4 regions of the Allobosea sp. GW821-FHT12C12 genome follow, and region 2 is predicted to be linked to each of the others. Evidence: predicted binding sites of a transcription regulator. Region 2 holds the regulator's gene; each other region holds the start of a gene.
What was found. Region 2 encodes PhoB, which activates phosphate uptake and scavenging genes when phosphate is short. Its sites were predicted from a motif close to TGTCATNNANCTGTCAT; they were not measured.
Positions count from the first base shown of each region.

Region 1: phnD (phosphate/phosphite/phosphonate ABC transporter substrate-binding protein) is a predicted target of PhoB. The motif match lies at 1,386-1,402, and genes of this name have one in related genera.
Region 3: AC1RRW_RS20155 (UDP-2,3-diacylglucosamine diphosphatase) is a predicted target of PhoB. The motif match lies at 2,321-2,337, and genes of this name have one in related genera.
Region 4: AC1RRW_RS18990 (RNA degradosome polyphosphate kinase) is a predicted target of PhoB. The motif match lies at 1,211-1,227, and genes of this name have one in related genera.

Region 1 covers NZ_JBXAQP010000008.1:162,816-167,666, forward strand. The annotation lists gene phnC (phosphonate ABC transporter ATP-binding protein) at 1-205, opposite strand, end outside; gene phnD (phosphate/phosphite/phosphonate ABC transporter substrate-binding protein) at 279-1,331, opposite strand; gene AC1RRW_RS13630 (Lnb N-terminal periplasmic domain-containing protein) at 1,441-2,448, opposite strand; gene AC1RRW_RS13635 (phosphoenolpyruvate carboxykinase) at 2,545-4,155, opposite strand; gene AC1RRW_RS13640 (HugZ family pyridoxamine 5'-phosphate oxidase) at 4,357-4,851, opposite strand, start outside.
Region 2 covers NZ_JBXAQP010000005.1:281,399-286,249, reverse strand. The annotation lists gene AC1RRW_RS09920 (ABC transporter substrate-binding protein) at 1-648, opposite strand, end outside; gene AC1RRW_RS09915 (ABC transporter substrate-binding protein) at 854-2,506, opposite strand; gene phoB (phosphate regulon transcriptional regulator PhoB) at 2,760-3,464, opposite strand; gene phoU (phosphate signaling complex protein PhoU) at 3,496-4,215, opposite strand; gene pstB (phosphate ABC transporter ATP-binding protein PstB) at 4,275-4,851, opposite strand, start outside.
Region 3 covers NZ_JBXAQP010000017.1:94,614-99,464, forward strand. The annotation lists gene AC1RRW_RS20145 (cation:proton antiporter domain-containing protein) at 1-387, shown strand, start outside; gene AC1RRW_RS20150 (glycosyltransferase family 4 protein) at 326-1,447, opposite strand; gene AC1RRW_RS20155 (UDP-2,3-diacylglucosamine diphosphatase) at 1,447-2,271, opposite strand; gene AC1RRW_RS20160 (SDR family oxidoreductase) at 2,396-3,175, shown strand; gene AC1RRW_RS20165 (DMT family transporter) at 3,311-4,234, shown strand; gene AC1RRW_RS20170 (helix-turn-helix domain-containing protein) at 4,348-4,851, shown strand, end outside.
Region 4 covers NZ_JBXAQP010000015.1:103,741-108,591, reverse strand. The annotation lists gene AC1RRW_RS18990 (RNA degradosome polyphosphate kinase) at 1-1,204, opposite strand, end outside; gene AC1RRW_RS18985 (acyl-CoA desaturase) at 1,412-2,665, shown strand; gene AC1RRW_RS18980 (P-loop NTPase family protein) at 2,666-3,358, opposite strand; gene AC1RRW_RS18975 (AI-2E family transporter) at 3,362-4,471, opposite strand; gene AC1RRW_RS18970 (CDP-alcohol phosphatidyltransferase family protein) at 4,569-4,851, opposite strand, start outside.

The DNA of each region.
Region 1 (4,851 bases), on a different contig from region 2:
ACGTCGGGTCGACCAGCCGGTTGATGCAGCGGATCAGCGTCGACTTGCCGGTGCCGGACGGCCCGATGATCGCGACGATGCCGGGCTCGTCGACGCTCAGCGAGATGTCGCGCAGGACGGGCTGGCCGGCCCGGTACTCCTTGACGAGGTTGCGAATGATCAGCGCCCGGCCGTGGCCGGGCGCGTCGAGGGGCAGGGCGCTCATCTGTCGGGGCGGCTTTCTGTCGAGGCAGCTTTCTTTTGAAGTCGTGGCGGCTTGCCGTCACGGAGCCTTGCCGTCACGGAGCCTTGGGCGGGGCCGCCTTCTTCTTGGCGAGTTCGTCCGCCTCGCGCTTGGCCTCGGTGTCGTAGGCCGACTTGTTGTATGGCGTGCCCGACTTCTCGGCGACGTCGCGCACCACCGCCCAGTCCTTCTGGTAGGTGATCGGCAGGAAGCGGTCGTCGCCGTTGAACTCCTTCGTCATCTCCGGCGTGAAGCGGAAGGAGAAGAAGCAGTCGGTCAGCTTCTTGGCGAGCTCCGGCTTGAGGTCGTGCGCATAAGCGAAGGACGAGGTCGGGAAGATCGGGCTGCGATAGATCTCGCGCAGATCGTCCTTCTTGATCGTGCCGCGCACGATCATGCGCTGATAGACGTCGCCGGCGACCGCGCCCATGTCGTAGTCGCCCGAGACGACGCCGAGGATCGACTTGTCGTGCCCGCCCGACATCAGCGGCTTGTAGTCGGTGTCGGCGGTCAGCCCCTGTTCGGGAAACAGCACGCGCGGCGCGAGATTGCCCGAATTCGACGAGGGCGAGGTGTGGGCGACCTTCTTGCCCTTGAGGTCGGCGAGCTTCTGGTAGGGGCTCGACGCCTTGACCACCGCGACGAGGTTGTAGCCGCGCACGCCTTCGGCCGAGCCCTTGGCCGCGAACGGCACCGCGCCGGCAAGGTTGACCGCGAATCCGGTCGGCCCGGTCGAGAAGCCGGCGAAATGCAGCCGGCCCGAACGCATGGCCTCGATCTCGGCCGAGTTCGACTGCACCGGATAATAGACGATGCGCTTGCCCGTGCAGGCGGCGAGATGCTCGGTCAGCGGCTTGAAGATGTTGGCGTAGACGGCCGGATCCTCGACCGGCGTATAGGCCCAGACCAGCGCGGACGGGTCCTTCCATTTCGACGCGTCGGTGGGCGCGTCCGCGACCAGATCCTTGTTGGCGTCGCAATAGAGCGTGTCGAGCTGGCCGCGATTCGGGCAGGCATCCTGCGCCAGCGCAGGCGCGGCGATGCCCGCGGCCAGGCCGATGACGAGCGGAAAGGCGGCGAGCGCCGGCGAAAGCGTCGGGGTTTTCAAGCGATTCCCTCCCATGTCGAGAGCCCGGTCTGCGCGGGCCTGGCCGGGAGTATGTGACACAAAACCGTCATGTTCCAGTCATGAACCGTAATTTCGGAACAGCGGCCGCTCAGGGCCTCCCGGCCGGCACGCCCTCGCGGATTTTCGCCGAGAACTCCGGATCGTCGAGAGCCACCGCGCGCGCCTTCTCTCCGATCCGCGCCTGTCCGACGAGCCGGTCGAGCGGAATGTCGGCGCTGATCGCGCCGATGCGCCGGAGATAGCCCGGCAGATAGCCGGACAGAAGCACGCGCGGATCGAGCGGCAGCGAGAATTTCCAGCCGGGCGCGACCGAGCCGACCAGATTGTAGACCACCGTCGTGCAGTTGGTCGTCAGCGTGTTGTACCAGCGCGGCGTGGCGCTCAGCCGATTGACGTCGGCGGCATAGGCCAGCAGCACGTCGCGCGCCTGGGCGGGCGTCGCGGCAAGCCGGAACAGCCGCACATCCTCTTTCCGCGCATGGCTGCGCAGGCCGACGAGATCGCGCTCGGTGGCGGCGACATAGGCCATCTCATAGGTCCGGAAGAAGCCCGCCAGAGAGGACCACTCCTCGCCCTGCTCGCGCCGGACCTCGACCGAAAACGTCAGCGGCGGCTGGTCGGAGAAGGTGAAGGAAACGAGCAGATGCGCGATCGCCTCGCCGGACCAATAGGACAGGAACAGATCCGCCCCCTGGACCCTGGTCAGGTCGTAGCGCCTGGTCTCCCAGCGCTGGTCGTAATCGGTCTCGGTCCGCCAGGCGAAGTCGCGCAGGTTCGTCACCGTCAGCGCCTCGCCGTCGCGCGCGATCGCCGGCAGGCGGGCGAGTTCGGGAATCCAGTTGCGCTCATGGGTCGGTTTCAGCCCGCCCCACCAGCCGAGCAGGCCGAGGAAGATCACGGCGAAGGAGAGCGGCAGCCGCGCCGCGCCGGTCCAGAGACCCGCGGCTCCGGCAAGGCCCGCGAGACCGAATCCGATCGCACCGAGGACCGCTGTCGTGGCGGCGAGCCGGAACAGCAGCAGGCCGGACCCCCAGGCGGTCGCGCCCAGGATGACGAGGGTGGCGAGCAGGCGGAACGCGAGGATCGGGAGCGACATGTCAGTGCTCCAATCCTCGCGGGACGAAACGCGGGGAACCCCTCTCCCACCCGGGAGAGGGGTTCCCGGAGCTCGTCGTGAGAGCGGCGAGGAGGCTCACGCCGCCAGCGAATTCGCCGGCGCGGCGGCCTTGACCGCGTCGTCGACATGGCTCTCGAAGCGCTTGAAGTTCTCGGCGAACATCCCGACCAGGTTCTTCGCGGTCTCGGCGAAGTCGGCCTTGTTCTGCCAGGTTTTCACCGGATAGAGGATGTGCGGCTCGACGCCGGGCACCGAGGTCGGCACCGCGAAGCCGAAATAGGGGTCGCGACGGAAATCGGCGCGGTTGAGCGAGCCGTCGAGCGCCGCGCTCAGCAGGCGGCGCGTCACGCGGATCGGCATGCGCCGGCCGGTTCCGTATTTGCCCCCGGTCCAGCCGGTGTTGACCAGCCAGCAATCGACATGGTGCTTGGCGATGAAGTCGCGCAGCAGATTGGCGTATTCCGAGGGATGCCGCGGCAGGAAGGGCGAGCCGAAGCAGGTCGAGAACTCCGGCTCGACGCCGGTCAGCCCGCGCTCGGTGCCGGCGACCTTGGCGGTGTAGCCGGAGAGGAAATGATACATCGCCTCGGCCGGGGTGAGCTTGGCGATGGGCGGCATCACGCCGAAGGCGTCGGCCGTCAGCATGACGATGTTCTTGGGCACGCCGGCGCGCCCGGTGCGCGAGGCGTTGGGGATGAAGTCGAGCGGATAGGCCGAGCGCGTGTTCTCGGTCTTGGACTGGTCGTCGAAATCGACCGCGCGCGTGATCGGATCGAGCACGACGTTCTCCAGCACCGTGCCGAAGCGCTGCGAGGCGGAAAAGATCTGCGGCTCGGCCTCGGCCGAGAGCTTGATCGTCTTGGCGTAGCAGCCGCCCTCGAAATTGAAGAGGCCGTCCTTCGACCAGCCATGCTCGTCGTCGCCGAGCAGGGTGCGGTCGGGATCGGCCGAGAGCGTGGTCTTGCCGGTGCCGGACAGGCCGAAGAAGATCGCCGAATCGTCCTTCGGGCCGACATTGGCCGAGCAGTGCATCGGCACGACGCCCTTGGTCGGCAGCACGTAGTTCAGATAGGTGAAGACCGACTTTTTCATCTCGCCGGCATAGGCCGAGCCGCCGATCAGCACGATCTTGCGCGAGAAGTCGATCGCGACGACCGTCTCGGAGCGGCAGCCATGGCGCTTGGGATCGGCCCTGAAGCTCGGCAGGTCGACGATCGTCATCTGCGGCACGTAGTCGGCGACCTCTTCCGGGCTCGGCCGGATCAGGAGGTTGCGGATGAACAGCGAGTGCCAGGCCATCTCGGTGAAGACGCGCGCCCTGACCCGGTGCGCCGGGTCGGCGCCGCCATAAAGGTCCTGCGCGAACAGGTCCTTGCCCTCGGCGTGCTGCAGGAAGTCGGCCAGCAGCGTCTCGAAATGCTCAGGCGCCATCGCATTGTTGTTGTCCCACCAGATCGTGTCCGCGGTCAGCGCGTCGCGCACCGTGAACTTGTCCTTGGGCGAGCGGCCGGTATGCGTGCCGGTATCGGCGCAGAGCGCCCCGCCCCGGGCGAGCTCGCCCTCGCCGGCCCTGAGCGCGCGCTCGTAGAGCTGCGGCGCCTCGAGGTTCCAGGACACCGAGGCCAGCTTGCGGAAGCCGAACGTCTCGGCGCCATGGGCGGCGTTGTAGTGACCGATGATGTCCACTGATGTCCTCCCGGGACGCGACCGCCTGGAGCGGCCGCTCTTGTCTGCAGAGAAAGCCAAAGCCCGCCGGGCCGCCGGCATGGCGTATGGTCGTTTGGTGGGCGGGTCCTTAAGCCCATGATGACGCCGGCTCAAGCCGTCGGACAGTCCCGGCGTCGGAGAAACCGATATTAATCGATTGAATAAAATCAGCGTGGTGAATCAGGCGATTGGGCTCGCGCGCGCCTTCGCGGCCAGATCGGCCAGAACCTTGCGCAGCGGTCCGGGTCCGTCGACCGGCGCGGCGAAGGCCAGGCGCAGCACGGTGTCGCCCAAAGCGAGGTCGAGCCCGTCCGGATCGAGTCCGATGGCGCGCCAGGCGCCCTTGCGCGCGCCGAGCAGGACGGTCGCGTAGAGCGCCAGCGCCTCGGCATGGTCCTCGTTCATGTGGCTGACCGCGCCGGCCTCGATCTCCGTCAGCGCCCGCGCGGCGGCGGTCTCGCTGAGGATGTCGGACGGCGCGAGCTCATAGGCCCGGCCGAAGCCGCCGTTCAGGCTCGCGCCCAGGATCTCCAGCGCAAAGAACGAGAAATCGCCGAAATCGGCGTAGAGCGCCGCCTTGGGCTGGCGCGCCAGGAAGCGCCGGCGGATGCGCCGGCCCTCGTCGGTCTCGCGATCGACCCGGCGCGCCGCGAGCTTCAGCGTGATGCGCGCATG
Region 2 (4,851 bases):
GGGCGAAAGCTCGGCGCGCTCGCGCGGCTGGAAGGCGGTGAGCTTCCACGGGCCGGTGCCCGACGGCGTCCTGGCGACGGCCTCCCAGCTCCTGCCGAGCTTCTCCCAGTTCGCCGGCGAGGACATCAGGATCCAGGCGAGCTGATAGGGCAGCGTCGCGTCGGGCGTCTTCGTCGTGATCTCGACCTTGTACCTGTCGATGACCTTGTAGGAGCCGACCGCCGGGATGCGCGAGCGCCCCTGCGCCGCCTGGCGCTGGTCGAACTGGGGGCTGTCGGTTTTCAGGAGCTTGTCGAGGTTCCAGACGACGGCCTCGGCGGTGAATTCCGAGCCGTCATGGAATTTCACGCCCTCGCGCAGGGTGAACGTCCATTTCGTCTTGTCCGCGGCGTCGACCGCCCAGGCGGCGGCGAGGCCTGGAACCAGTTCCGACGGCTTGTCCGCCTTCGACAAGTCCCAATTGATCAGCGCGTCGTAGACCGTGTAGCCCATGAAGCGCTGGCCCTCGCCGCCCTGGTCGGTCTGGCCGGTGGTCAGCGGGATATCGCTCGCGGTCATCCCGATGCGCAGCGTGCCCTGGGCCTGCGCCGGCGCGGCGAGAAGCGACACGCCGGCCGCGAGAGTAATGGCAAGGACGCTGCGGATCATCGGCGGTCTCCGGGCTGGACGGGTTCCAGCCTGCGCAGCAAGGGACGTGCCAGTCGGGCCGCCGCCAACCGCACCTCCTCCGTCATGGTCGGCCTCGTGCCGGCCGTCCACGTCTTCGCGCTTCGAGCCCTACGCCAAAGACGTGGATTCCCGCCACAAGGGCGAGCATGACGGTCGTGGTTCAGGCGTTAACGCCTCGGGCGTCTCATTCCATCGACATCGGCGCGAGGTCGATGAACCAGCTCTTCGGCTGGACCACGCCCTTGACCCGGGCGCTCATCGCGCGCGGGCCGACGTCATGGGCGACCCAGACGAACGGCGCCTCCTCGACGATGCGGGCATGGAGCTTGGCCAGCGCCGCGTCGCGGGCCGGGCCCTCGAAGGAGGTGCGCGCGTCGGCGATCAGCCTGTCGAACTCCTCATTGCCGAAATAGCCCCAGTTGTTCGACACCGGGGGGAACGTCTTGGTCGAGGCGAACCGCACCATGGCGAAGAACGGGTCCATCGCCGCGAAGGTGACGTTGGTGGCGTTGGCGCCCCGCGCGTTCGGGCTCTTGGCGCCCTCGCGCCAGTTGGTGAAGACGGCGTTCCATTCGCCGACCTCGAGCGCGACGTCGAAGAAGCACTCCTTCAGCGCCTGCTGCATGAACTCGTTCATCGGCAAAGGCTGCATCTGGCCCGAGCCCGAGGCCGAGGTCAGCACCTTGACCTTCGCCGGCCTGGAGGCCGAGAAGCCGGCCTCCGTCATCAGCTTCCTGGCGGCGGCGAGGTCGTATCTGATGTCGAAGGACGGGTTTCCCCACCAGGGATGGCCCGGAGGCACGGTGCCCTTCGGGATCTCCATCAGCCCGCCGAGCAGGGTCTTCAGCTCCTCGCGATTGACGCAGAGATTGGCGGCATGCCGGACCTTCCTGTCGAGCCAGACCGAGCCCTCGGCGAAGGAGAGCTGCCAGGGCCAGACATGTGGCTGGGCGTTGGTGTAGACGGTGAAGCCGCGCTGCCTGATCTGCGGCACGGCGTCCGGCGAGGGCGACTCGATCCAGTCGACCTGGCCCGAGAGCAGCGCCGCTGTGCGGGCGTTGGCCTCGGGAAGCGGCAGCAGCACGACGCGGTCGATTTTCGGCACGCGCGCCGGGTCCCAATAGGCCTTGTTGGCGACCATCTCGAAGCGCTCGCGCGGCACGAGGCGCACGCCTTTGAACGGGCCGGTGCCGGAGGGATCGCCCGAGAAGGCGGTCCAGGCCTGCCTGGCGCGCTCGGCCGGATCGGTCACCGAGGCCGGCACGGCCGCGAGCTTGGCCGCCCAATGCGCCGGCGAGGCCATGAACAGATTGGTCAGGTTGATCGGCAGAAAGGCGTCGGGCTCCGAGGTCGTGAGCTCGACCGTCAGCGGATCGACCGCCCTGGCCGATTTCAGCGTCGGCATGCGCGAGACGGTGACGCCGATCTGGTCGGGGGCGAACTGCGCCGCCTCCTTGTTCAGCACCTTGTCGACGTTCCAGACCACGGCCGCCGCATCGAAGGCCGAACCGTCCTGGAATTTCACGCCCGGACGCAGTTTGAAGGTCCATTTCGTCTTGTCGGTCGCGTCGACCGCCCATTCGGTGGCGAGGCCGGGAATGACGACGCTCGCCTTTTCGGCCGAGGACAGGTCCCAGTGGGTGAGCGCGTCATACATCGGGATTCCGGTGAAGCGGTTGCCCTCGAAGCCCTGGTCGGGCTGGCCGTGGGTGCGCGGGATGTCGGCGGCCGTCATGCCGATGCGCAGCACCTTTTCCTGGGCGGCGGCGCCTGTCGCCAACGCGGTCGAGAGGCCGAGCGCCAGGATGGCTGAGCGCAGAATGGTCGATGATGGCACGGTCGTTCTCCCCTGGGTTGACCCGGCGCGGGCGTATCGGGCTTAGCAACCCGTATGCCAGCGGATCCGACCACGCCGGACGCGGCGGCACGGCCGCCGAGCGGCGTCTGCGCCGGACGGGAGTTGACGGCAGGTGATCGCCGTTGCCGAAGAAACAGGCAATTGCGGCGAACTCGCCCAATCCGGCGTCGCGGATGTGGCTGCCTCGGCTCGCGGGAGCGCGGCTGGGCGAGCTCGCGACGGCGGCCGGAGGCTACCGCGACGCGCTGGCGAAATTCTCGTCGAAGGAATAGCCCGCGCCGCGCACGGTGCGCAGCGGGTCCCTGGCGTTGTCGGGCGTGATCGCCTTGCGCAGGCGCCCGACATGGACGTCGACGGTGCGCTCGTCGATATAGACGTCGCGGCCCCAGACGGCGTCGAGAAGCTGCGCGCGCGAATAGACCCGGCCCGGCGCCTGCATCAGGAATTCGAGCAGGCGGAATTCGGTGGGACCGAGATGCAGCTCCGCCCCGGAGCGGCGCACGCGCCGCGTCGTGCGGTCGAGCTCGAGGTCGCCGGCCGCGAGCAGGCCCGCGACATGGCCGGGCTTGGCGCGGCGCAGCAGCGCCTGGATGCGGGCGATCAGCTCCGGCAGCGAGAACGGCTTGACGACGTAGTCGTCGGCCCCTGTGGCGAGCCCCCTCACCCGCTCGGTCTCCTCGCCGCGCGCGGTCAGCATGATGATCGGCACGCGCTCGGTGTCGCGCCGGGCGCGCAGGCGGCGGCAGAGCTCGATGCCAGACAGGCCGGGCAGCATCCAGTCGAGCAGGACGAGATCGGGCGTGTTGTCGCGCAGATGGAGCTCGGCGTCGTCGCCGCGCGCGACGCTGTCGACCTCGAAGCCCTCGGCCTCGAGGTTGTAGCGCAGGAGCAGCGTCAGCGGCTCCTCGTCCTCGACGATCAGGATGCGTGCGGGCATGTCTCGTTCGTTCCCTGCGAAGCCGGCGCGTTCAGGAGCGCGCCACCGCCTCGACGCTGATGTCGGTCGTGTCGAGCTTGGGCCGGTTGATGTCGAGCGTGCCGCCGGTGACGAGGTAGTGGATCGTCTCGGCGATGTTGGTGGTGTGGTCGCCGATGCGCTCGACGTTCTTGGCGCAGAACAGCAGATGCGTGCAGAAGGTGATGTTGCGCGGATCTTCCATCATGTAAGTCAGCAATTCGCGGAAGAGCGAGGTGTATAGCGCGTCGATCTCGCCGTCGCGGCGCCAGACCTCCATCGCCTTGTTCTCGTTGCCGGACGCGTAGGCGTCGAGCACGTCCTTGAGCTGGGCCTGGACGAGCCGGCTCATATGTTCGAGCCCGACCACGGCGCGGTGCGGCGGCTGGAACTGGCCCGAGATCGCGACCGCGCGCTTGGCGATGTTCTTGGCGAGGTCGCCGACGCGCTCGATGTCGGACGCGATGCGGATCGCCGAGATCAGCTCGCGCAGGTCGTTGGCGAGCGGCTGCCGGCGCGCGATCGTCAGCACGGCGCGCTCCTCGACGTCGCGCTGCAGATTGTCGAGGCGCTGGTCGGCCGAGATCACCTTCTGGGCGAGCGCGGTGTCGCGGCGCACCAGGGCCACGGTCGAGTCGCCGAGCATGCGCTCGGACATGCCGCCCATCTCGGCGAGGCTGCGGCGCAGCGCCTCAAGTTCGGCGTCGTAGGAGCGGACGATGTGGTCGGTCATCGCGGCGGTGTCCTTTGGAGCGGATGCGGCGTCACGGCGTTTGAGCAGGGCTGGGAATTTCAGCCGAAGCGGCCGGTGACGTAGTCCTGCGTCTGCTTCTTGTGCGGGTTCATGAAGATCGTGTTGGTCGGGGCGAACTCGATCACCTCGCCGAGATACATGAAGGCGGTGTACTGCGAGATGCGCGCCGCCTGCTGCATGTTGTGCGTCACGATGACGATGGTGAAGTCGGTCTTGAGCTGTTCCAGCAGGTCTTCGATCTTGCCGGTCGAGATCGGGTCCAGCGCCGAGGTCGGCTCGTCGAACAGGATGACCTCGGGCTTCTGCGCGATGGTGCGCGCGATGCACAGCCGCTGCTGCTGACCGCCCGACAGGCCCATGCCGGAGGATTTCAGCTTGTCCCCGACCTCGTCCCACAGCGCGGCGCGGCGCAGCGCGCCCTCGACGCGGTCGTCGAGCTCGGATTTCGGCGGCTTCTCGTAGAGGCGGATGCCGAAGGCGACGTTGTCGTAGATCGACATCGGGAACGGCGTCGGCTTCTGGAAGACCATGCCGATGCGCGAGCGCAGTTCGTTGACGTCGATGTCGTCGGAGATGACGTTGCGGCCGTCGAGCATTACCTCGCCGGTGGCGCGC
Region 3 (4,851 bases), on a different contig from region 2:
TTCGGCGACGCGACGCGGCCGGATTTCCTGCGCCTATGCGGTCTGGAGGAGGCGACGGCGCTCATCGTCAGCATCAACAACGCCCGCGTCGTCGACGAGACCGTCCTGGCGGCGCGCGCGCTGAGACCCGACCTGATCATAGTCGCCCGCGCCCGCGACGCGGCCCATGCCCGGCATCTCTACGAGATCGGCGTGAACGATGCGGTGCCCGAGACGATCGAGGCGAGCCTTCAGCTCTCGGAGGCGGCTCTCGTCGGGCTCGGCGTGCCGATGGGCCTCGTCATCGCCTCCGTTCACGAGCGGCGCGACCAGTACCGCGCCGAGCTCAAGCCCGCAGGCGCTCCGGAGCGGGCGCTTCCGCGCGATGAGCGTTCGCGAAGGCTCTGAGGCCCGAGGAAGCCGGCACGCCGGTCCTGGTCTCGCTGCGCGCGAGCGCGCCGGCCTCGTCGCGCGCGACACTTGCGATATGGCCGTAGAACTGCTCGGCGCTGCGCCGCCAGCTATGGCCGGCGGCCAGCACCAGGCAGGATTCGCGCGGTATCCGCAGCGCCGCCAATGCCGCCGCGCGCAGATCCTCCGACAGCACCGCCGCGCCGCTGCCGGCGAAGACGTCGCTCGGCCCCTGCACCGGGAAGGCGGCGACGGGCAAGCCGCTTGCGGCCGCCTCCAGCAGCACGATGCCGAAGGTGTCGGTCAGGCTCGGGAAGACGAAGACGTCGCAGGAAGCATAGATCGCCGCCAGCTCCTCGCCCTCGCGCGTGCCCAGGAAGGTCGCGTCCGGATAGGCGCGCTGCAGATCGCCCCGCGCCGGCCCGTCGCCGACCACGACCTTGCTGCCCGGCAGCCGAAGCGACAGGAAGGCGTCGAGGTTCTTCTCGACCGCGACGCGCCCGACGCTGAGGAAGATCGGCCGCGGCAGATCGAGCACGCTGGCAGGGCGCGGATGGAACAGCCCGAGATCGACGCCGCGTCCCCAGCGCACGATCTTCTCGAAACCGTGCCGGCGCAGTTCGGCCTCGACCGTCATCGTTGAGACCATCACCGCCGCCGCCGGCCCGTGGAAGCGGCGCAGGAAACGGTAGCTCCAGTGCTCGGGGATAGGCCAGCGCGCCGCGACATATTGCGGGAAGCGCGTGTGGTAGCTCGTGGTGAAGGGCCGCTTCTGGACGAGGCAGACCGCTCGCGTCAGCCAGCCGATCGGCCCTTCCGTGGCGATATGGATATGGTCGGGCCCGAAATCGGCGATGCGGCGGGCGATCGCCTTGCGCGTCGCCAGCGCGATCCGGATATCGGGGTAGCTCGGCAGGCCGATCTGCCGAAAGCCTTCCGGCGTCAGCATCCTCGCCTCGACGCCGAAAGCCGGCCCGGCCTCGACCATTCGCTCCAGCGACCGGACGACCCCGTTGATCTGGGGCCGCCAGGCATCCGTCGCGATCATCAGGCGCATCAGGCGGCCTCCACCAGGGCGGGCCGAGGCGGCGCCGGCACGACGACGGGAACCGGCGCCTGCCCCTTCAGCCGGTACTGCGGCCAGCGGATCAGCTCGAAGCGGCCGTCGTGATGCTCGACGAAGGCCGTGCAGCTTTCGACCCAATCGCCGGTGTTGATGTAGGTCAGCCCGTCGATCTCGCGATAGGCGGCGTGATGGATATGGCCGCAGACCACGCCGTCGGCCTGGTGACGGCGCGCCTCGGCGGCCAGGCAGGTCTCGAACTCGCCGATGTAGTTGACGGCGTTCTTGACCTTGAGCTTGGCCCAGGCCGAAAGCGACCAGTGCGGCAGGTTGACCAGCCGACGCGCCTTGTTGACCACCGTGTTCAGGCTGAGCGCCAGCGTGTAGGCCCAGTCGCCGAGCAGCGCGAGCCATTTGGCGTTGCGCACGATCAGGTCGAACAGGTCGCCGTGGATGACGAGCAGGCGCTTGCCGTCGGCCGTCTCGTGGATGACCTCGTCGACCAGCGTGATGCCGCCGAACCGCAGCCCGGTGAAATCGCGCAGGAAGTCGTCGTGGTTGCCGGTGACGTAGGTCAGCTTCGAGCCCTTGCGCACCTTGCGCAGCAGCTTCTGGATCACGTCGTTGTGCGACTGCGGAAAATACCAGCCGCTCTTCAGCCGCCAGCCGTCGATGATGTCTCCGACCAGATAGATCTGCGGCGCGTCGTAGGCGCGCAGGAATTCCAGCACGAGGTCGGCCTTCGCGCCGCGCGTGCCGAGATGGAGATCGGAAATGAAGATGCTGCGGACCTGCTTCGCGTCGTCGTCGTCGCTCATGCCGCCGGGCCCGTGCCGTTGCGATGTGCCGGGCGTTTGGCTGATTTGCATTGCGCTTTGATGACGCCGTATCGAAAGCGTGCTCTGGCTGGCGTTCGGGTTGAAAAGGCTTCGGAGAAAACTGATGGATCTGGGAATTTCAGGCCGCACGGCCATAGTCTGCGCCTCCAGCAAGGGGCTCGGCCGCGGCGCCGCGCAGGCGCTGGCCGAGGCCGGCTGCATCGTGGTGATCAATGGCCGCGACGCGGCCACGCTCGAGACCACCGCGAGCCAGATTCGTGCCACCACCGGCGCGACCGTGATCGCGGTGGTGGCGGACGTCTCGACGCGCGCCGGCCAGGACGCGCTGCTTGCAGCGGCGCCCGCGCCCGACATCCTGATCAACAACAATGGCGGTCCTCCGCCGAAACCGTTTCGCGATGTATCCCGCGAGGCGCTTCTCGAGGGCGTCGTCCAGAACATGGCGACGCCGCTGGAGCTGGTTCAGCGCGTCGTCGACGGCATGATCGCGCGCCGCTTCGGCCGGATCGTCAACGTCACCTCGATGAGCGTGCTGACGCCGCTGACCGGTCTCGACGTCTCATCGGCGGCTCGCGCCGGGCTGACCGCCTTCCTCGCCGGCGTGGCGCGCGAGGTCGCCCATGCCAACGTCACGATCAACAACGTGCTGCCCGGCATGTTCGACACCGACCGGCTCAAGGGCTCGACCACGAAGATGGCGGCGATCAAGGGGGTCACGCCCGAGGAAATGGCGGCCAGCCGCAAGGCCGAGGTTCCCGCCGCCCGCTTCGGCAACCCGGGCGAGTTCGGCAATGTCTGCGCCTTCCTCGCCAGCGCGCATGCCGGCTACATCACCGGCCAGAACCTCTTGATCGACGGCGGCGTGTTCAGGGGCAGTTTCTGATGGCGCCGTGGCGGGCTTCGTCCCGCCTGCCGCCGGTCGGGGTTGCGCTCTTCACGCTTTGAGGGGCTTCGCCGCCATGGTCTAAGGAGAGCGGTCCTGTAGAAGACCGCTGTCTCCTCCCGCCGCGCCGGTCCGTTGTCCCCTCTTCTCGGCATTTCCCTCAAGCTGCTTTCGGCGCTGGTGTTCACGTTGATGTCGGCCGGCGTGAAGTCGCTCGCGGCGCGCTATCCTACCGGCGAGATCGTCTTCATCCGCTCCTTCTTCGCGCTGATCCCCCTGCTGATCTGGCTCGCCTGGCAAGGGCCCGTCGTCGCGGCGCTCAAGACCAGAAACCTGCGCGGCCATCTCAAGCGCGGCGTCATCGGCTCGACGGGAATGTTCTGCGGTTTCGCCTCGCTGCAGTTCCTGCCGCTCTCCGATTCGGTCGCGATCGGCTATGCCGCGCCGCTCGCGGTCGTGGTGCTCGCGGCGGTGATCCTGAAGGAGCGCGTGCGGGTCTACCGCTGGAGCGCGGTGACGATCGGCTTTACCGGCGTCCTGATCATGCTCGCCCCCTATCTCAGCGGCGTCGGCAACGGCCTTGCCGCGGGGCCGGCCTTCGGCGCGGCGCTCGGGCTCGCCGGCGCATGCTGCTCGGCCTTCGCCTCGATCGAGGTGCGCCAGTTGACACGCACCGAGGGCACCGGCGCGATCGTGTTCTATTTCATGATCATGACCAGCCTGCTCGGGCTCTCGACCATCCTGCTCGGCTGGAACCTGCCGACCCCGCAGGATGCAGCCCTGATGGTCGCGGTCGGCATCCTCGGCGGGCTCGGCCAGATCCTCCTGGTCCAGGCCTATCGCCATGGCGACGCCTCGCTGATCGCGCCGTTCGAGTATTCGACGATGCTCTGGGCCGTGGCGATCGGCTGGTTCGTCTTCGGCGACTGGCCGGCGACGACGGTTCTGGTCGGGGCCGTGATCGTGATCACCTCAGGCATCTACGTCATCCTGCGCGAGCAGCAGCTCGGCCTGCTCAAGCGCGAGCAGCGCGAGGTCGGCCCGCCGCGCGCGACCTGAGCGGCGCTGCGCGGGCCCGGCTTGCCCCGTGGAACCGGAACGGGCAAAGTCCTTTTCGTCAAACGATCGTTCGCTTCCGCAAACGATCCGGGCGGAGAGGTCGAGCGGACGTCATGGGCATCGAGACGAAGGAACGCGCCGGACGCGAGCTCGAATCCGGGGCCCAGGTCATCTCGGGCCAGCTCGGCAAGACGATCCAGCGCCTTCGCAAGGCCTATAATCTCTCGCTTTCCGAGCTGGCCGAGCAGTCCGGCGTCGCGAAATCGATCATCAGCCAGATCGAGCGCAACGAGACGAACCCGACGCTGGCGACGATCTGGAGGCTGTCGCAGGCGCTCGACATCTCGATCGAGCGCGTGCTCTCCAGCGGCGAGGAAGAGCCCTTCATCGACAAGACCAGCCGAAGCGATACCCCGATCCTGGTCTCCGAGGACGGCAAGCTGAGGCTCGCCATCATCGGTTGGATCAAGACGGTGGAATGGCTGCAATGGTACGATGTCCAGGCCGAGCCAGGCGGCGAACTCGATTCCGAGGGCCACCAGCGCGGCTCGATCGAATCGCTCTCGGTGACGGCCGGCGAATTCGAGGTCGAGGTCGGCGACATCGTCCAGCGCGCG
Region 4 (4,851 bases), on a different contig from region 2:
CGCGCGCCGCCTGCTGCAGGAACTGCACGACGACGTCGAAGCTCTCATAGGGGTGGTGGACGATCAGGTCCTTCTGGCGAATCGCGGCGAAGCAGTCGCCGCCATGCTCCCGGATGCGCTCGGGAAAGCGGGCGTTGTAGGGCTTGAACTTGAGGTCGGAGCGGTCGACCCCGACGAGCTGCGAGAGTTCGTTCAGGCCGATCATGCCCTCGATCTCGACGACCTCGTCCTGGCCGACCTTGAGCTCGCGCACGATCAGCCGGCGCAGATGCGCCGGCATGGCGGCGCTGACCTCGAGCCGGATCACGACGCCGCGGCGGCGCAGCTTCAGCATGGTCTCGAAGACGCGCACCAGATCCTCGGCCTCCTCCTCGATGTCGAGATCGGTGTCGCGGATGACCCGGAACGAGCCGGTGCCCTTCACGTCGTAGCCGGGGAAGAGCTTGCTGATGAACAGCGAGACCGTGTCCTCCAGCGTGATGAAGCGGTGCAGCCCCTCGCGCGCCAGGTCCGGCAGTTCGATGAAGCGGTCCATCTTGATCGGCACGCGGATCAGCGCGTCGAGCTGGCGCCCGTCGCTGGACCGCTCCAGCGCCAGAGCCAGGGTGAAGCCGAGATTGGGAATGAACGGGAAGGGATGGGCCGGGTCGATCGCGAGCGGCGTCAGCACGGGGAAGACGTAGTGCAGGAAATAGTCCTCGAGCCAGAGCCGCTCCCGCGGGCCGATGTCGCCGGGCGCCAGCAGGTGGATGCGGTTCTCGTGCAGATCGTGCTTGAGCTCGACCCAGCGCGCCTGCTGGTCGCCGGTCAGGGCCGTGACGGCCTTGCCGAGCGCGACGAGCTGCTCGGCCGGCGTCAGCCCGTCCTGGCTCGGCGTCACGACGCCGGCCTTGTGCTGCTCGCGCAGGCCCGAGACGCGGACCATGAAGAACTCGTCGAGATTGGCGGCCGAGATCGAGAGGAAGCGCAACTGCTCGAGCAGCGGATGGTGACGGTTCGACGCCTCCTCCATGACCCGGCGGTTGAACTGCAGCCAGGACAGCTCCCGGTTCATGAAGCGCGAGGGCGAATGGCGCGGATCGAGCGCCTCCCCGCCGGCAGGCTCGGCGACCTTGAGCTGAACAGGGTCCACGTGCATCGGCTGTTCCGTCGTCCTGATCGCTGCCTTGGCCACGCCGCTCTCCTCTGGGCTTGTTGAAGCCATCCTAGCGTGACGTTTCGATGACGCGCGCTGTCTTTCGCGTCATGATCGCGCGAAGCGCCGGCGATGTGCGCGCCGGTCCGCGGCGAGGAGTCCCCTTGCGCCGCGACAGGCTCTCCTGTTTCGTGCATATATGAACGATCCGGCGTCGATCCGTCGTCCGCCGCCGGAAAACCGTCCTTCCGCCACCCGCATCCGACAGAGGCCTTCTTGACCGACAGCGCGACCCCGCTCGACGACGGCGACATCGTCTACCCCTCCGCCGTTCCCTTCGTCCTCGTCCATCTCGCCTGCTTCGGGGCGCTCTGGAGCGGCGTCACGGCGACCTCGGTCTGGCTCGCGATCGGGCTCTACTGGCTGCGCATGTTCGCCGTCACCGGCGGCTATCACCGCTACTTCTCGCACCGGACCTACAAGACCAGCCGGTTCATGCAGTTCGCGCTGGCCGTGCTCGCGCAGTCGACGGCGCAGAAGAGCGTGCTGTGGTGGGCCTCCAAGCACCGGCACCACCACCGCCATGCCGACACCGAGCTCGACGTGCATTCGCCGGTGCATACGGGCTTCGTCTATTCGCATCTCGGCTGGATCTTCTCGAAGCAGCACCACCGCCTCGACACCTCGACCATCACGGACCTGACGAAATTCCCGGAGCTGCGGCTGCTGCATCGCTTCGAGCTCGCGCCGGCGATCGTGCTGGCGCTGATCTGCTTTGCGATCGACGGCTGGGCCGGGCTCTTCGTCGGCTTCTTCTGGTCGACCGTCGCCGTCTATCACGGCACCTTCTGCATCAACTCGCTGGCGCATGTGCACGGCGACAAGGACTATGTCACCGGCGACGAGAGCCGCAACAACTGGTGGCTCGCGGTCATCACCATGGGCGAAGGCTGGCACAACAACCACCATGCCTATCAGTACAGCGTCCGGCAGGGCTTCCGCTGGTGGCAGTGGGATCCGACCTGGTACATCATCCTCGGAGCCTCCAAACTCGGCCTGTTCTGGGACCTGAAGGCGCCGCCGCAGGCGATCGTCGAGCGCTCGCAGGGGCTGCCGCCGCGCGTGATCGAGCGTTCGGCCGAGCGGCTGGCCGCGTCGGTGCCGCTCGAACGCGCGGTCGCCGCGTTCTGGGAGGCCTATGCGGCGACGCCGAGCCTGTCCGACCTGCATCTGCCGACGATGACGCTGGCCGATCTGCGCGCCGCGCTTACCGATCTCCAGCACCGCGCCGGCGACCGCCTGGCCGAAATGCAGCAGCAGGCGCAGGATGCGTTCGCGCAGCTGCATCTGCCGGCCATGCCCGCGCTGCCGGTGCTGCCGAGCCGCGAGGAGCTGACCGAGACGGCCGCCGCGATGTTCGCGCGCACGCCCTCGCTCGACGCGATCGTGACGCGCGCCCACGACCTGCTGACCGAGGCGATGCATGCGCGCCTGGTCGCGCGGCCTGCGGCGGAACCGTCGCGCGGCTGATCACTCGTCCGGGAAGAGGACGGCCAGCGTTTCCGCCGCCAGAGCGCGGGTGACGCGCCGGCCGCGCTCGAGCGACAGCCTGTCGAGCGCGTCGACCAGCGCGCGCGCGGCGGCGAAGGAACGCTCCATGCGCAGGGCCAGCATCTCGACGATGCCGGTGTCGATGATCAATTGCCGGTCGATGAAGAGCTTCACCAGAACGGCGCGCAGCAGCGCATCGTCCGGCGGCTCGATCGTCGCGTGAGGCGCAAGCCGCAGCCGCGACAGCAGGTCGGGCAGTCTCACGCCCCACTGGTCCGGCGCCGTGCGGGCGGTCAGCAGCAGCGTGCCGTCCCGGGCCTTGAGCGCGTTCATCAGATGGAACAGGGCCGCCTCGTCGCGCGGGCCCCGGTCGCAATCCTCGACCGCGAGCGCGCCGTTCGAGGCGAGATGCTGGACGCTCTCGTCCGTCACCGCCGCGACCGGCACGATCCAGGCATGGGCGCGCCGTGCCCAGATCGCAGAGAGATGGGTCTTGCCCGCCCCTTCGGGGCCGACCAGCCTGAGCCAGGCGTCGGGCCAGGCCGGCCAGGCCTCGATCTGGTTGTAGGCGGCCTCGTTGGACGGACCGATCAGGAAATCCTCGATTCCGTGGCGGCTGTCGACCGGCAGGTCGAAGGCGAGCTGGCGCGGGCGGGCGGGCAGGTCCGACATCAATCAGCTGTCGGAGTCGACGGGCGCCTCGACGCCCACGGCCTTCATCACGTCGCCGCCATGGTAGAGATGGCTCGCCATGTATTGCCTGAGCGCGAAGCGGCAGAGCACGCCGACCACGGCCGCGAGCGGCACCGCCATCAGAAGGCCGACGAAACCGAACAGCGAGCCGAAGGCGAGCAGCGCGAACATCAGCCAGACCGGATGGACGCCGATCGAATCGCCGACGAATTTCGGCTGAAAGATGTTGCCCTCGAGGAACTGGCCCGTGGCGAAGACCGTCAGCGTCGCCAGCGGCAGCGTCCAGTCGGGCCAGAACTGCACCAGCGCGACGCCGACCGAGAGCACGAGGCCGATCAGCGAGCCGACGAACGGGATGAAGGAGAGCACGCCGCTGATGATGCCGATCAGCGCGCCGAAATTGACCCCGAGCAGGCTCAGGCCGACCGCGTAGAACACGCCGAGCAGCAGGCAGACCAGCGCCTGGCCGCGCAGGAAGCCGGCGATGGCGACATCCATTTCGTGCAGCAGGCCGCGGATCGTGTCGCGATGGTCGAGCGGCAGCCAGCCATCGACAGTGGCGCACATCCGGTCCCAATCGACCAGCAGGTAGAATGCGATCACCGGAGTCAGGATGAAGAGCGAGACCACGCCGACGATCGCTGTGCCGCCGGTCCAGAGCGAGGCCAGCACGCTGCCGGCCCATCTGGTGCCCTCGCCGACGAGATTGCCGAACGAACTCTGCGCGTCCTCGGCGAGCTTGCTGCCGCCGAGACGCTCCAGCAGCGGCGCGCCCTGCTCCAGCACCAGAGCCTGCAGCCTTGACGCCAGCGTCGGCAGTCGTTCGACGAGGCCGACGAGCTGCTGGCCGAGCAGCGGCGCGAGCAGGATCAGCGCGAGCGCGATCACCAGCAGGAACAGGCAGAGGATGACGATCGTCGCCGTCAGCCGGCCGAGCCCCATGCGCTCCAGCCGGTCGGCCAGCGGGTCGAGCAGATAGGCCAGCACCAGCGCCGCGACGAAGGGCAACATGATATCGCGCAGCAGCACGAGGAGCAGCACGAGGACGACCAGCGAGCCGAGCCAGAAGCCGATTTGACGTTGCAATGTCATCGATCAGGGTCTCTCGCGCCGGCGCTTGCGCGCGTGCAGAAATGGGTGGCGGCGGCGGAGGTTCCAAGCCGCGGCGCTGGAATGACGCGCGTCTGCCTCAAGCCGCCATGTGCCGCAGCCAGAAGGCGAGATAGGCCGCCATCGAGCCGACCGTCAACAGCGCGACCAGCAACTGGCCGAGCTGCATCGCCTGGCCCGGATCGACGCCGAAGGCCTGCGTCCCGAGCACCAGCGCCGCGAAGGCCAGTTGCGCCGCCGTGTTGAGCTTGCTGACGACGAAAGGCGAGATCACGACGGGCTTCTCCATCACCCAGGACAGGATCACGGCCGAGACGATCATCAGGTCGCGCGCCACGACCAGGATGACGAGCCAGACCGGG